Regions from separate parts of the Cohaesibacter gelatinilyticus genome, predicted to be linked through region 1. Evidence: riboswitches for the same ligand, from Rfam matches in the RefSeq annotation. Region 1 holds a riboswitch; the other holds the start of a gene.
What was found. Region 1 has a riboswitch for cobalamin ahead of CRO57_RS05030 (DUF1636 family protein). Riboswitches for the same ligand answer to the same signal wherever they lie in the genome.
Positions count from the first base shown of each region.

Region 2: it holds a riboswitch for cobalamin, as region 1 does, so the genes downstream of both, CRO57_RS21845 (ABC transporter substrate-binding protein) here and CRO57_RS05030 (DUF1636 family protein) in region 1, are expected to answer to the same signal.

Region 1 covers NZ_OBEL01000001.1:1,127,790-1,135,657, forward strand. Annotated here, with positions in the region: gene cobN (cobaltochelatase subunit CobN) at 1-1,003, opposite strand, end outside; gene cobW (cobalamin biosynthesis protein CobW) at 1,019-2,110, opposite strand; gene CRO57_RS05030 (DUF1636 family protein) at 2,138-2,581, opposite strand; cobalamin riboswitch at 2,726-2,933, opposite strand; gene CRO57_RS05035 (sarcosine oxidase subunit beta family protein) at 3,135-4,385, shown strand; gene CRO57_RS05040 (sarcosine oxidase subunit delta) at 4,406-4,702, shown strand; gene CRO57_RS05045 (sarcosine oxidase subunit alpha family protein) at 4,704-7,748, shown strand; gene CRO57_RS05050 (sarcosine oxidase subunit gamma) at 7,741-7,868, shown strand, end outside.
Region 2 covers NZ_OBEL01000007.1:166,174-174,041, forward strand. Annotated here, with positions in the region: gene CRO57_RS21825 (ABC transporter permease) at 1-811, opposite strand, end outside; gene CRO57_RS21830 (ABC transporter permease) at 808-1,782, opposite strand; gene CRO57_RS21835 (ABC transporter ATP-binding protein) at 1,779-2,588, opposite strand; gene CRO57_RS21840 (ATP-binding cassette domain-containing protein) at 2,582-3,382, opposite strand; gene CRO57_RS21845 (ABC transporter substrate-binding protein) at 3,369-4,943, opposite strand; cobalamin riboswitch at 5,290-5,553, opposite strand; gene CRO57_RS21855 (biotin transporter BioY) at 5,690-6,280, opposite strand; gene CRO57_RS21860 (GntR family transcriptional regulator) at 6,461-7,084, opposite strand; gene CRO57_RS21865 (amidase) at 7,171-7,868, opposite strand, start outside.

The DNA of each region.
Region 1 (7,868 bases):
TGCGTCCGTCGAGTTCAGGCAACACCACATGCATGGCCAGATCACGAGCCGATAGACCGCGTGGGCTTTCCTGCCAAGCTTCTTCTGAGGAGCTGGACAAGATGACTTGCAAGATTGGAGCTCCTGGCTTGTCCAACACAGTTGGCTCATAAGCCTGTCCAGCTTTGGAAATGGCAAAGGCCGTCGTGTTGAGAATGACCGAAGGCCGAAAGCGAGCGAAGAGCTCCGATAGGAATTCCTGCGCCTCGGCATTTTTCAAACTTGGCACAAAGATGGGGAGCGGAATTGCGCCTTTGGCAAATAGTGCATCGCATAACGCTTGAACCGGAGCCATCATCGCACTCTGCACGAGTGAGCGGTAAAGCATGACGGGAGCAAAAACTGGTGCTTCACCAATCGCGACGACTTGCTTATTAATGTGCGTCGAAATTGCATCCATACCTTCAAGGCTTTGTCCTTGCCACCAAAGCCCCATGCGCGGCAAGGCTTTGGGTTGGCCGGGGCTACTCTCATTTGCGCCAATCAGATAGTCGGCAAAGGAGAGGGCGTTGGAGAGGTTCTCCTGACCACCTTCTACACAATAGCGCCAGAGCTGACGGACTTGATCTTGAGGCAAGCTGGACCATCCAGCCAAGTCAGAATCCCATTTGTCATCACCGGGCATGACCGCCAATGCGATTTCATGGCCACGCGAGAGCTTTTGCATTTGCTCAAGGCCATAACGCCAATATTCCTCGCCCCCCAGAATGCGTAAGGCAATCAGTTTGGCATGCTTTGCTGTTTGCTCCACATACAGATCGACTGAGTAAGGATGGTTCAGCGAGAGCACATTCCCAAGCCGCAGGCTCGGCGCATTCTCATTGCGCAACTGGGCGCAATCAGCCAGAGCGGATAACTCGCTATCCGCAGCTGAAAGAAAGAGAATATCCCCCGGGCTCTGACCCAGATCGATAGCTTCATCACCATCGTCAATACGACCGGCTTGTGGGGCAAGAATGTGCATAAGGAAAACTTACTCTTATTTGCTAAGCAGTGCAGTTGCACCATCCAGATCCAGCGGAGTCAGGCCGATGACAACCAGACCGGTCTTATCATCCATGCTTGGATCAAACCACGTCTCCACCCGACGTCCAACAGCCTGTACAACGACACGGGCGGATTTTCCTTCAATATTCACATAGCCTTTGACCCGCAGAACACCCGGCAGGGCAAGGGTTTTCTCGACTTGGGTTTTGATATCATCCATGTTGGCAAAGACGCGTGGTGCAACGACATCGGAGCTGAACTCATCATGAGAATGATGATGGTGGTGATGATCGTGATCATGATCGTCGTCATGGTGATGGTCATCATCATGGTCATGATGGTGATCATGAGCAGCTTTGCGGCTATCCATGTCATCTTCCGCTGCACTATCAAGGCCAAGAAGAACCGCAGCAGACAAATCACCATTGCGGGATGGAACAACTTTGACGCCATCACGCATTTGTTCAGCCAACAGGGCTTCCACCTTAGACAGGCCATTTTCATCCACCAGATCGACTTTGGAGACGACAATCATGTCGGCGCATTTGATCTGGTCGGCAAACAGCTCTTCAATCGGGCTTTCATGATCAAGGCTGTCATCTGCCTCACGTTGGCGGGCAATGGCTTCCTCATCCTGACTGTAATGGCCTTCGGACAATGCCATGGCATCAGCAACCGTGACAACGCCATCAACGGTGACGGACGCGCGAACGCTCGGCCATGAGAAAGCCTGAACCAGTGGCTGAGGCAGAGCAAGGCCGGAAGTCTCGATGACAATATGATCAGGGCGAGGCTCACGGGCAATCAGCTTTTCCATGGTCGGCAGGAAGTCATCAGCAACGGTGCAGCATATGCAACCATTCTTCAGCTCGACCACATCATCTTCCGTACAGTTTGGGTTGCCGCAATCACTCAGCAGCTCACCGTCAAAACCCATGTCGCCAAATTCATTGACGATCAATGCGATTTTCTTGTCGCCAGCATTATTGATCAGATTGCGGATCAGAGTGGTCTTGCCTGCGCCCAGAAAACCGGTGACGACAGTGGCTGGAATTTTCTTGGCCGAATTGGTGCTAAAGCTCATCGGGTTTCTCGTAAGTTTGAAATTGGATTAGCTGGCATCATTGCTGGATGATGCACCGGACGATGGCCGCGTAACAGGGTGCAGCCGGGCCAGAGTGTTTTTCCTCACATGGACTGGGCGTTCCCGCCATGCTGGTAAGCCATTCTCGGCAGCAGCATGAGCATTGGCAAAGGACAATAGATCGTCAACACGCTCGGTGCTATCATCCAGATTGCCTATAAGAAAGGAATATTTCCCAGCTGCTTGCAGGCTGGCGGTGCATGCAGATTGGCAGCCATTCATGCATTCGACGGCATGAATTTCGACATCCCCATTCAGAGCATCCTGCTGGTCAAGCAGGCGCTCATAAAGCTTCTGTCCGCTACGCTTGGCTTCAATGCCGTCATCCGGTACGGGAGCTTGAAGATCTTCCTGCGTACGGCATGTGACACAAATCTGCAAAATACTGGGAGATCCTGTTTGCTTGCTCATGCTCTTCTCATTGGTCCTGACAAGCTGGAAATAACAGCTAGTCGATGCATGTCATGATCAAGAAGGAGAAAAGCAAAGTGGCAAAACAGGGATCGAAAAGATGCTCCGCAAGCCTCGCTTTTCCCAGCACACCCCGACCGGCTAAAAACTCAAATCCCTTTGGCAGGTCTCCTGGCTCGCAGCTATCGTGACATTTCCCTTCCCGGCAAAAGGCCAGTGGTTATGAAATGACACAGCCGCATACAGTTGCGGGGGCAGCCATGGATTCGGCCCCGGTTTGGGTCGCCTTTACCATGTTCCCTTTTCATTTTGGCCACGCATGCAACCAAAAACCAAAGCGGACATCCTATGTCGACTATTCGGTTCTGTTTGTCAATCATTAGCAGATGTCGGCATTACGATACTTGATACGCAATTCTTGGAGTAAAGTATGATCGTTGCCTTGATTTAGATACAAAGCTCGGCTTCTCTAGAGGAAATAAAAACTGATTGATCAAGCGTGATTCCGGCGGGGATTGGTCAGTGAAAAGACTTCTTTCAGGCAGGACGCACAATCATGCGATATTCCATTGTTTCGTTGGCCAAGAATGCCATGTCCTTTCATCAGAATTGGCCGCGCCAATGGCGTAGCCCCAGTCCCAAGGAAAGCTATGATGTTGTCATCATTGGCGGTGGTGGGCATGGTCTGGCGACAGCTTATTATCTGGCCAAAGAGCACGGCATTACCAATGTTGCCGTTCTGGAAAAAGGATGGTTGGGAGGCGGTAACACTGGTCGCAACACCACCATTATTCGATCCAATTATCTTTGGGATGAGGCCTCACATCTTTATGAGAAATCCTTGCAGCTTTATGAGGGATTATCAAAGGATCTGAACTACAACATCATGCTTTCTCAGAGAGGCGTGATGAATTTGGCCCACTCCCTTCAGGATGTTCGTGATACCAAACGCCGGGTGAATGCTAATAAACTGAATGGCATTGATGCTGAATGGCTGGATCCGCAAGAGGTCAAGGATTTCTGTCCGATCATCAATATCTCCACCGATCTCCGCTATCCGGTGATGGGAGCAAGTTTGCAAAAGCGTGCAGGCACTGGTCGACACGATGCCGTGGCCTGGGGCTACGCACGTGCCGCTGATCAGCGCGGAGTGGATATCATTCAGGGCTGCGAAGTCACTGCCATCAATCGCGATGGAGGTAAGGTAACGGGTGTCGAAACAACGCTTGGTACCATCAAGGCCAAGAAAGTCGCTATTTGCGTTGCGGGCCATTCCTCAGTTCTAGCCGATATGGCAGGCTTCAGGACGCCAATCGAGAGCCATCCCTTGCAGGCATTGGTATCGGAGCCAATCAAGCCAGTGCTGGATACAGTCGTCATGTCCAACGCGGTGCATGTCTATGTCAGCCAGTCGGATAAGGGAGAACTAGTGCTGGGAGCGGGGATTGATGCGTATCACTCCTACGCGCAGCGCGGATCCTTCCATGTGATTGAACACCAGATTGGCGCACTGAAAGAGCTGTTCCCGATTTTCTCACGTCTGAAGATGATGCGCTCCTGGGGCGGGATCGTTGATACCTGTCCAGATGCTTGCCCGATCATCTCCAAAACACCGGTCGATGGCCTCTATATAAACGGCGGTTGGGGAACTGGTGGTTTCAAGGCCATTCCGGGATCTGGATGGACCTATGCCCATACCATTGCACGAGACAGACCGCACGAGCTGAATGCTCCATTTGATTTGAACCGCTTCGTGACCGGTTATCTTATTGATGAGCATGGTGCCGCGGGCGTGGCGCACTAAGACGATAAGGGAGAGAAGACATGTTGAAGATTGAATGCCCTTATTGCGGCGAACGCGACGAAGTCGAATTCCATTATGGTGGAGAAGCGCATATCGCGAGACCAGAAGACCCGGAAAGTCTTGATGACAAGGAATGGGCAGACTTCCTCTTCATGCGTACCAATACCAAAGGCTGGTTCCGTGAACGTTGGGTGCATACCCAAGGCTGCCGTCGCTGGTTCAATGTCGTACGTCATACCGTTACCCATGAAATAATGGGTTCTTATAAGGCTGGCGAAAAGCCAAATTTGAAAGATCTGAAAGGGAAGGGCAAATAAGATGAGTGATCAGCCTCATTCCCCATCCAATATTCACGGCCATCGTTTACAGAGCGGTGGTTTTGTGAACCGTGACAAACAAGTGCGTTTTCGCTTCAATGATCGCTATTATTACGGTTATGAAGGCGACACGTTGGCCTCAGCTTTGCTGGCCAATGGTGTTCATCTCGTAGCGCGTTCTTTCAAATATCACCGCCCGCGGGGCATCATGGCTGCGGGTACAGAAGAGCCAAATGCCATGGTGCAATTGCATCAGGGTGTGCGTGCAGAGCCAAACCCAAAGGCAACACAAATACCGCTTTGTCATGGATTGGTTGCCAGCAGCGTCAATGCCTGGCCATCGGTGAAATTTGATGTTCAGGCCATCAATGGTCTCTTTCATCGCTTCTTTGCAGCGGGTTTCTATTACAAGACCTTGTTTGGCTCGCCTTGGGCCTGGCATCATGTCTTCGAGCCTATGATCCGAAAGTCTGCCGGGTGGGGTACCGCTCCAACGGGTACCGACCCGGATTGCTATGACCATATCCATAAACATGTCGATGTTCTGGTGGTTGGCGCTGGGCCTGCTGGTTTGGCGGCAGCACGTGATGCTGCAAGTGGTGGAGCCAGAGTGATCCTTGCAGATGAGCAAGGGCGTATGGGTGGTTCGCTTCTTGGTGTGAAACGTCAAATCAACGGACAGGCTTCTGTCGATTGGGTGGAAGAGCAGATTAAAGCGCTCTCCGAACAGAGAGAGACAACTCTACTCCCCAACACAACTGTCTTTGGCTATTACGACCAGAACTATTTGGTGGCATTGGAAAAACGCTTGAATCATAAGAACCAGCCATCCAATCGCGCAAATGTTCGGCAGCGGGTCTGGCATATCCGTGCCAAGCGTGTGATCCTTGCGACCGGCGCTCATGAACGCCCATTGGTATTTGGCGACAATGATCGTCCGGGCATCATGCTGGCAGGTGCTGTGCAAACCTATATCAATCGCTACGGGGTATTGCCGGGCAAAAAGGCTATCCTCTTTGCCAATAACGATGGTGCCTATGAAGCCGCTCTTGATTTCAAGGCTGCTGGGGGCGATCTGGTTGCCGTCATCGATACCCGCAAAGATCCGCAAGGTCCGCTGATCCAGCAAATGCGCGAAACCGGTACGACGGTTTTGACCGGTCATGTGGTCACCAAGACCTTGGGTCAAAGTCATTTCACCGGTGTTCGTGTTGCTGCATGGGATGGTGAGAAGATCACCGGCAAGGTCGAGCAGTTTGATGCTCATCTTTTGATGATGTCAGGCGGTTGGAGCCCGGTTGTCCATCTCTTCAGTCAATCTTCAGGCAAACTTAAATATGACGATGAGAAAGCAGCCTTTGTACCTAATCTTTATGCTCCCAATCAGGATGCTGTCTCAATCGGTGGCGCCAATGGCGATTTCACGTTGGCCGAATGTCTGCGTTCAGGCAGCCGGGAAGGGGTGAAAGCAGCCGTACACGCTGGCTTTGAAGATCGTAAATCCGCCCGACGCTTCACGGTAGAAGAGCCTGAAGTTGGAAATCCAGACCCAAGTTGGTTGATTCCGTCTGAAAAGCCGGTTGGTCAGAGCAAGGCAAAGCATTTTGTTGACTATCAGAACGATTCAACCGCGGCTGATATTCAGCTGGCCGCGCGAGAAGGCTTCCGGTCAGTCGAACATATGAAGCGCTATACGCTGACAGGCTTTGGGACCGATCAGGGTAAAACCGGTAATATCAATGGTCTGGCAATTCTGGCGCAAGCCATTGAGAGCTCGATCCCGGAAACCGGTACCACCACCTTCCGCCCACCTTATACTCCGGTGACCTTTGGTGCGCTGGCTGGGCGGGAGATTGGTGATCTGTCTGATCCGATCCGCACAACACCAATTCATTCGGCTCATGTTGAAGCAGGCGCGGAGTTTGAGAATGTCGGCCAATGGAAGCGTCCGTGGTTCTATGCCCAAGGCGATGAGGATATGCATGCCGCGACAAGACGTGAATGCAAAGCTGTTCGCACATCCGTTGGCATGATGGATGCTTCGACCCTTGGTAAGATCGATATTCAGGGACCAGATGCAGCAGAATTCATCAATCGTTTCTACACCAATGTATTCCTCAAACTGGGCGTCGGCAAATGTCGTTATGGTGTCATGTGTGGTGAAGATGGCATGGTGTTTGATGATGGGGTAACCAGCCGCATCAGCGAAAATCACTTCCATATGACGACCACCACTGGCGGTGCCGCTCATGTGATGGATTGGTTGGAAGAATATCTGCAAACCGAGTGGCCTGAATTGCAGGTCCATTGCACATCTGTCACGGAAGAATGGTCCTGTATCGCTATCAATGGCCCGATGGCACGCAAGGTGATGGAAGCGCTGAACCCGGATGTGGATTGGTCCAATGACGCCTTCCCATTCATGACCTGGCAAGAACAGACCATTGGTGGCGTTCCCGCTCGGATTTTCCGTATCTCCTTTACCGGCGAATTGTCCTTCGAGATCAATGTACCATCCCGCTATGGTCTGGCACTTTGGAAAGCGGTGGTCGAAGCCGGAATGCCTTATGACATCACGCCATATGGTACCGAGACCATGCATATTTTGCGTGCAGAAAAGGGTTACATCATCACCGGCCAGGATACTGATGGCTCTCTGACGCCACAGGATCTGGATATGGATTGGATCGTCTCCAAGAAGAAGAAGGACTTCATTGGCAAGCGGTCCTACAGCCGCGAAGATACGTCTCGTACGGATCGCAAACAGCTCGTCGGCTTGCTGACGGAAGATCCAAATTTCGTGCTGGAAGAGGGTGCTCAAATCCTGGAAGACCCGGATGCACCGACGCCAATACCGATGCTTGGCCATGTGACGTCATCCTATTGGAGTGAAGCTCTTGGTCATTCCATCGCCATGGCGGTGGTAAAGGATGGCTTCAATCGGAAAGGTGAGCAGCTGCATACCTTCTCGTTGGGCAATTGGCAAAAGGTGACTGTGGTCGATCCAGTATTCTATGACAAGGAAGGAGCCCGCCGCGATGGCTGAGCAAATTCAGGAAATCACCCTAGAGGCTCGCTCCCCTTTGACGGATCTGGCAGCCCGAATGGCAAATGCGTCCTCTGATCAGGTAAAACTGACCGAGGTCCCATTCAGGACACAGCTCAC
Region 2 (7,868 bases), on a different contig from region 1:
GAGACAGAACGGCAATGAGCACGGCAAGCCCCGGAAAGATCATCAAATGCGGAGCAGTTTGCATATAAGCTTTGCCGTCCAGCAGCATAGCACCCCATTCGGCTTCCGGCGGCTGAACGCCAAAGCCAAGGAAACTCAGACCGGATATGGACAAGATTGTGCGTGCCCACATGTTCGTCCAGAGAACCAAAAGTCCGAGCTTAAGATTGGGCAGATAATGCCGCCACAAGATCAGACGGAAGGGCAGATGATTGAGATGCGCCTGGGTGATGAAATCCTTCTTGCTCAACTCCAGTGTCAGAGACCGGGTCAAACGCGCATAACGCATCCAACTGACCATGACCAGGGCAATCACCATATTGCTGGTGCTTGGACCAAGGATCCCGGCAATGGCAATAGCGGCAATCAGCTCCGGGAAAGCAAAGAACGAATCCGTGATACGCATCAAGAACTGGTCGAACCATCGCGGTGCGGAACCCGCTGACAGTCCGACCAGTACCCCCACCACAGCGCCAAGGCCGGAAATGAGAAAAGCAAGGCCAAGTGACCAACCAGCCCCATAAAGAATACGCGTCGCAACATCCCGCCCGAGGTTATCCGTGCCAAACCAATGCGTTGCAGAAGGCGGCTTCAAGCGCATCAGAAAGTTGGCTTCATTCGGCTGATAAGGCGTGAGCAAGAAGGCTGCAGCAAAAGCCAGCCCCACGACAACAATCGCAATACCAAGACGCTTCAAGAAACGAGACAGATCACTCTGCGGAACAGAGACATCAGCACCAGTGGTCAGAGCATCAGAATTACTGGATATCATGACTCAGCTCCCCTGTTCACGCGTTTGATGGGCACGAGCCAGTCCTGAACAATTTCAACCAGAGTGTTGATGAGGACATAGCTGAAGGCAGAAAACAGCACGAGGAACATGATCAACGGATAATCACGGCTCAGCACGGAATGCACGAAGAGCGCACCGATGCCATTGCGCGAGAAGATCACCTCCACAATAACAGCCCCTTCCAAAAGACCCGCCAGATCCACCCCGATCATTGTGACAGCCGGGATCATGGCGTGGCGCAAGATATGCTTCCAAAATAACTCGGACTCGGACACGCCCCGTAGGCGCAAGGCTTCCAAATGTGGCGCAGCTTTAGCCTCCAAAAGGAAAGAGCGAAACAATCGGGTTTGCGATGTGGTCACCCAAAGCCCAAGCGTTGTCGCAGGCAAGATCAGATGCTCCAGCCCTTCGCTGCCATAAGCGGGCAGCCATTGCAGAGTGGCGGAGAAGAATAAAATGAGCAAAAGCCCTAGCCAGAAAGACGGCATGGCAGCGCCAATAGAGGCAAAGGCAACAGCAAAGCGATCAATCAGGCTGCCCGGCTTCCAGACACTGAGCGTCGCCAACACAAAAGCAAGGCAAAGCCCGATGATCAGGGCCGTCAATGCCAAAGACAAAGTCTCGAGAACATTGGGAACAAAGATCACCCAAACCTCTTCCTGCGAGACAAAAGATTTGCCAAAATCCCCTTGCAGCAAGGGCCCAAGCCAATGCAGGAACTGGCTGAGGAGCGGTTTGTCGAGGCCAAATTCCTCGCGGATCATGGCCGCAATTTCAGGCTGGATATCCCCCTCTCCACCATAGCGCGCTTGCCCGATGGCAAGGGCCTTATCACCCGGTGAGAAATAATAGAGCAGAAAGGTCAGGAAGCTGACACCAAACATCACCGCCAGCAAGCTTGCCAAGCGGTTGAGCAGGATCAGCGAAATATGTTTGAAACTCTGTGTCATTGGCCTGCCTCTAATCTTGGTATTTCTTCGGACAACTCAGCAGGCTGCTCTAACGCACCAAGAATGGCAGCTGCATCGATCAACTCTGCGCCATAAGCCGACGCGGGATTGGCGAAGAAGTCATCGGCTCTTTGACAGGCTTCCATCTTGCCGTTACGCAAGAGAAGAATTTGATCGGCATAAGCACGGGCAAAACCCAGATCATGGGTCACGAACAAATAGCTGAGGCCATGGGCCTGACGGATATCGTCAATCACCCGGGCGATCTGCTTTTGCACTACTGCATCAAGAGCGCTTAATGGCTCATCGAAAATGATCATGTTGGGACGGGAAATCAGAGCACGCGCAATACAGACCCGTTGCGCCTGCCCCAAAGACAATTGCGGTGGCTTGCGCGTGATCAGCTCTTCCGATAATTCCACCTCCTGCAAGGCAGAGCGCAATCTTGTCTGCTGCTCGGACTTACTCAATCTGGCGCTATAAAGCCCTTCCAGAATGGCATCGCCCACCCTTTGATGCGGGTTCAGTGCTGCAGTCGGGTTTTGCATCACCCAGCTTACTCCCGGCAGGCCAAGATAGTTCTGCCCCGGCTGATAGATATGCTCCACGCCATCATCAGACAGACCATGATGAATGCTGCCCTCGGCCATCGGCATCATGCCTTGCAGGCTTTTCAGCAAGGTGGTTTTGCCGGAACCACTTTCACCAATGATGCAAAGGCACTCACCAGAGCCAAGGTTGAAATTGATATCATCCAGCAACCGCGTCTCATGGGCGTCGACGCAGAGAGATTTTACTGTCAGCATACTTCTGCCCCCTCCAGAGATTGGCCCTCATGCGACCAATAACGATTGGAAACCAGCAGCTTGCCATAGTCCGAGCTTGGCGCTTCCATTAGCTTTGCAGTCGAGCCGAATTCTTCAATCTTTCCAGCACTCAGGATCGCCAGGCGATTGGCAAAGCGAGCTGCCAAGGCCAGATCATGGGTCACGATCAGCGTGGCTATGTCATGCTCTTTGGCATGGGCCATGACACGGGTTATGGTCTGCGCTGCGATCAACGGATCCAGAGCCGAGGTTGGCTCATCCAGGATCAGCAATTTCGGTCGGGCCAGCAAGGCAAAGGCAATCAGCAAACGCTGTTGCATGCCCTGGCTCCATTCATGGGGATAGCATTTACCAAAGTCTGGCAGGCCAAGGGAGCCGAGAAGTTCAGACTGTTCTTCCTTGCTCATATCGCCACGATTGGCACAACGCACCGCCTGCTTCCATTGCACGGTCAGACGCTTGAGTGGATCAAGACCGGCTTGCGGATTTTGCGGCACGAAGGCAAAGCCCCGATCAGCCGAACGAACCGAGCGATCATTGACAAGTTGGATCATTTGATCAGCAAAGATCATCTGCCCGCTCGTTGGTTTGGCTGGCTTATAAAGCCCCATGATGCAACGAAGAAGGCATGACTTCCCTGCCCCTGATCCCCCGACGATGGCAACACATTCGCCATGCTGCACATCCAGCGAGATGTCTGATAGGACAATCTGTCCGCCAATATTGGCGGACAGATTGCTTACGCTCAGAAGACTTGAGTTAGTCTTTGACAAGATCCAGCTCCGGAGATGCGAGATAGGTCTCGGCTGGATGAATGCGATAACCTTTCACCTTGCCGTTGCCGACAGAAACCTGGGTTTTGTGGAACAGTGGAATGATCGGCAGATCATCATTGATGATGGCCTGAGCCTCATCATAATAAGGCTTGGCTTTCACCGGATCGAACTCGGCCCGAGCCTTTGCCAGCAATTCATCCATCTTGGCGTTGGAATAGCCGGAATAGTTATAGCCAGCACCGGTCTGAACCAGAGTGCTTGGGAAATAATCTGGATGGCCCTGAGGCGCGGTACCCCAAGCCTGAAGGTTCATCTGGATCTCGCCAGCTTTCAGTGCATCATTATTGGCACCGAATTCGCCGATGGCGATTTCAACGTTGAGGCCCAACTGTGACAGCATATGCTGGCTGATTTCCAGGGTTGGACGCAAGGCTGCGCGGCCTTCGTAGGTGCGCATCTTGATGGTGATATCCTTGCCATCCAGCTCACGAATGCCATTACCATCACTGTCCTTGATGCCAGCGTCATCCAGAAGCTTTTTCGCTTTCGCAACATCATAAGGCAGTTTGACATCGCCATTAACCCAAGACTTCATATTGGCCGGGAAAATGGAATTGGAGGCACTGCCACCGACGCCAGCAAGGGCAGCTTCGGCAATCACGTTACGATCCAAACCAAGAGAAATGGCCTGACGTAGAGCCTTGTTTGATAACACACCGTCGGCAACCCGTGGCATGAAGAAGAAGAGGCGCAGGGTCTCGCCGGAGAATCTCTGACCCTCATCCTTTTTCGTCAGCTCGGCAAATTCCGGCTCGGAATAGTTGGTCACCAGATCGATATCACCCGCTTTCAAGGCTAGCGCAGCGACGGAAGCGTCGCTGATCTTGTCCAGCTTGATGCCATCCAGCTTCGGCTTGCCACCCCAATAGTCAGCAAAGGCACGGGTCACATATTGCTTGTTGGCCTCGGCTGAGACAAAGACAAAAGGACCCGTACCAATGATTGGCATGTCCTTGGTGCCTTCTTTCAAAACCGCCGCAGATGGCTCTGTCAGGGACCAAAGGAAAGCAGCATTTGGCTTCTCGGTCACGAAATGCACGGTCTTGTCATCGATAACCTTGATTTCCTTGATGCCAAGCAACTTCCAAAGACGCGCGTTATGAGCGGAATGATCCTTTTCATTGAGCTTGTCGAAGGATGCCTTCACATCCTTGGCAGTCATGACGCTACCGTCATGGAATTTCACATTGTCACGCAGCACCACTTTCCATTCGGTAGGCGAAACATTTTCATAAGACTGCGCCAGACGTGGATATTGCTGCATGTCATAAGACAGGCCAATCAGGGTTTCAGACACACCAGCCCGGTTGCTCAGCCAACCGTTCTGGCGCGCACGTGGATCTGGAACCGAACTGGTAGGGCCAAAGGGGTAGCCAATGCGCAGGATTTTCTCGCCCGCTTGGGCAGCATCCGTCAGCAAAGTGGAAGAGGCAGTGAGTGAGAGGAAACCACAAGTGGCAAGCGCAAGAAGCGAGCGGCCGGAAACGATGTGTTTCAACGCATTACTCCGTAAATTGGTTGGAAGAAGACGAAAATTAGAAACGTTACGTTATAACATAACAAATATGAGGAGCCAGTACTTCTTTTCCTTTTCCCGGTTCAATGCCAGCAAACAAGGAAAGGCATACAGGATCTGATGCAGCCACGCACAGCCAAAGGCAAGACATGACGGAAGAACAACCTCTGTTAAATCAGAGATTTAAACCTCAGATCGACAGCCATGAAGCCGGGAAAAGATCTTTTGAGAAGGCAAACAAAACCACAAGCGACACGCTCGCATCCCTTTGTTTGCAAAAGGGGATAAACCATCAAATTGCTCCTTCTACGGACAACCCCGTCCGATAGTATCTGGGCCCTCGATGGCAGGTCTCCTGACTTGCGGATTAATGCATCCTCACCTTCCCAAGCTAGAAGCTCAGTGGTCCTTGGAGGATACCTGAACGCACACTCAAAATGTGTAGACCAAACACATTTTGAGTGTGCGTTCTTGCCGCTTACAGTTGCGGGGGCAGTCACGGAATTGGCGCCTAATGGCTACACCGCACCGTGTTCCCTTTTCATGCTGATTGTCCGATAGACGTTCAGCAACCATCAAGGCGATGATGGCTCCATCATCACGGGAAATCAATGGTCATTTTCGCTTATGGTCAGATTGCCACAAAACCGAAGGCTCCGCACGCCCGCTTGTTCCACCGCAAGCATGCAGAGCTTGTTCATTTCAGATCTAGATTTGGATATTTGCAATCAGTCAGATTTTCTCTCTGACTTATGGGGTATCGCACGCAAAGTTGCTGCGCCCAGCGCAGACTTCAGCACACCGCCCACAAGGAAAGGTGTGACACCAACAGCCATGGCCTTTTCAACACCAATGGAAAGCGAAAGCCAAAACGCACCCAAAGTCAGACACAGCACCGTACCGATAAGCATGGCAATGAAGGCCAAAATCACATTCCGACCATTCCAGCCACGCTGAACAAGCCAGCCAACAAGCATTCCGCAGATAGGAAATGCAAAAAGATATCCTGCAGTTGGTCCGGCGAAATGGGCAAGACTCCCCGCACCTCCAGCCAAGACAGGCAACCCGGCTGCGCCTTCCATGAGCCAGGCAATAATGGTAATGCCTCCCATACGCCAACCATAGAGTGCACCGACAAGCATCACCCCATAGGTTTGCATGGTCATTGGGACAGGATACATGGGAACTTCGATCCGGGACATCAGTGCCAAAAACATGGTTCCAAAGACAACTGCTGCTATCTTCCAAAGAAGAGAACGATTTTCGAGATTGAGAGGGCTGAGGACAGATCCAGCCGCGCTGAGATTTGCGTCAATCATTGGCTTTTCCTTAAATTATAGATAAAATTTACCTCTATCGATAATTATCCTCTACAAATTCGACCATATTGCAAGGGATTATGAGCCAATTTTCAAAATTATCTCTAATTATTCAAATTTATTGCGCAAATTATCTATATATCTATAAATTCAGTTTAATTTTATCTATAATTTTGACCTTCAGATCTTTATTCTATGCCCTGGATATCGCACATGTCTGGCCAACAATTGTACTGCATGATCAATATCGCGATTGCGCAGGGCATTCAGGATGGCATGATGTTCCCTATTGGTTGGCATGCCCCATTCCGTGCGCCAGCCTGCAAACAAAAACCGGGCACTCGTCAAATACAGATCATCGATAGTCTGTAATAGCCTCGGCATGCCACATGGCTTCAGAAGGACACGATGAAACCGCCGGTTTGCTTCTTCCCAACTCTGGACATCTCTGGCATTATCCCCGTCCAATATGGCTTTTTCCGCAGCATCTATAATGGCTTGAGTGAAGTGAGGAGCAGCATGACGCAAGGCCAGAGCTTCAAGCGATGCCCGCATCTCGGCCACCTCACGCACATCGTCAGCGGTAAAACCCGAAACCCTCACCCCACGACGGGGCTCACTTTTTGCCAAACCCCGTTGCTCGAGCCGTCTGAAGGCCTCTCGCACAGGCACATGGCTTGCACCAAATTCTTCAGCAATGTGATCTTGCAGGAGTTTGGTACCAGGTTCAATTTTGCCTGATATGATCCGGCTGGCCAGTTCACGGCAAATTTTGTCGGCGAGGGGTTCTGATTTGGTGGTCATGATATTTTATAGATAATATGGATTCTGACTGATGTCGACAAGCGATTTACGACCAACCACAAGAAGGCTCGGGTCTGATAAATCTGCTATACGCCACTATTGGACCGCTCCCATAACGTCTCGACAAGAATTCCTGCCTGATTTTCGATTATTGCCGCCGCATCAAGAACCTGAGATTCGTACAAAGCCCTGCCAATCAATTGCACCCCAACCGGATGACCATTTGACAGGCCTGCCGGAACAGCGGCAGCCGGCAGCCCCAGATAATTGACGATACCGATGAAGCGTGCACTATCCTGATAGAATGCCCGACTTTGCTCCTCACTTTCTATATCGCCTCGTGGTGAGGGCGCATCCTGCGCAACAAGAGGCGTGAGAACGAGCGGATAATCTTCCATGAAAGTGCACCAGACACGAAGATGGTGGAGACGCTTTCCAAAGGCAGCCATATAGTCAGGAAGGTCAAGCATCCGACCATAAGTGTCGCAGAAAGACAGCGATGTCTTGAAATCCTTCCCCCCCATGGACAGCATATCATCGCGCATGGCAACACATAGCTCGGTATAGAGAATATCCCACCAGTTTTGCCAGCATGGATCAAGGTCGGGCAACGTCACCTCTTCCACCTCATAGCCTGCATTGTCCAGCCAGTCAGCAGCTTGCCGGATGATGCCCATGACAGCTGCAGAGGCCATCACACTGCCTGGAACCTTGGCAACAGCAACTCTGACAGGATTTGCACCAATATTTTTGACATCCAAATCTGAAGCCGATGCAACAGACC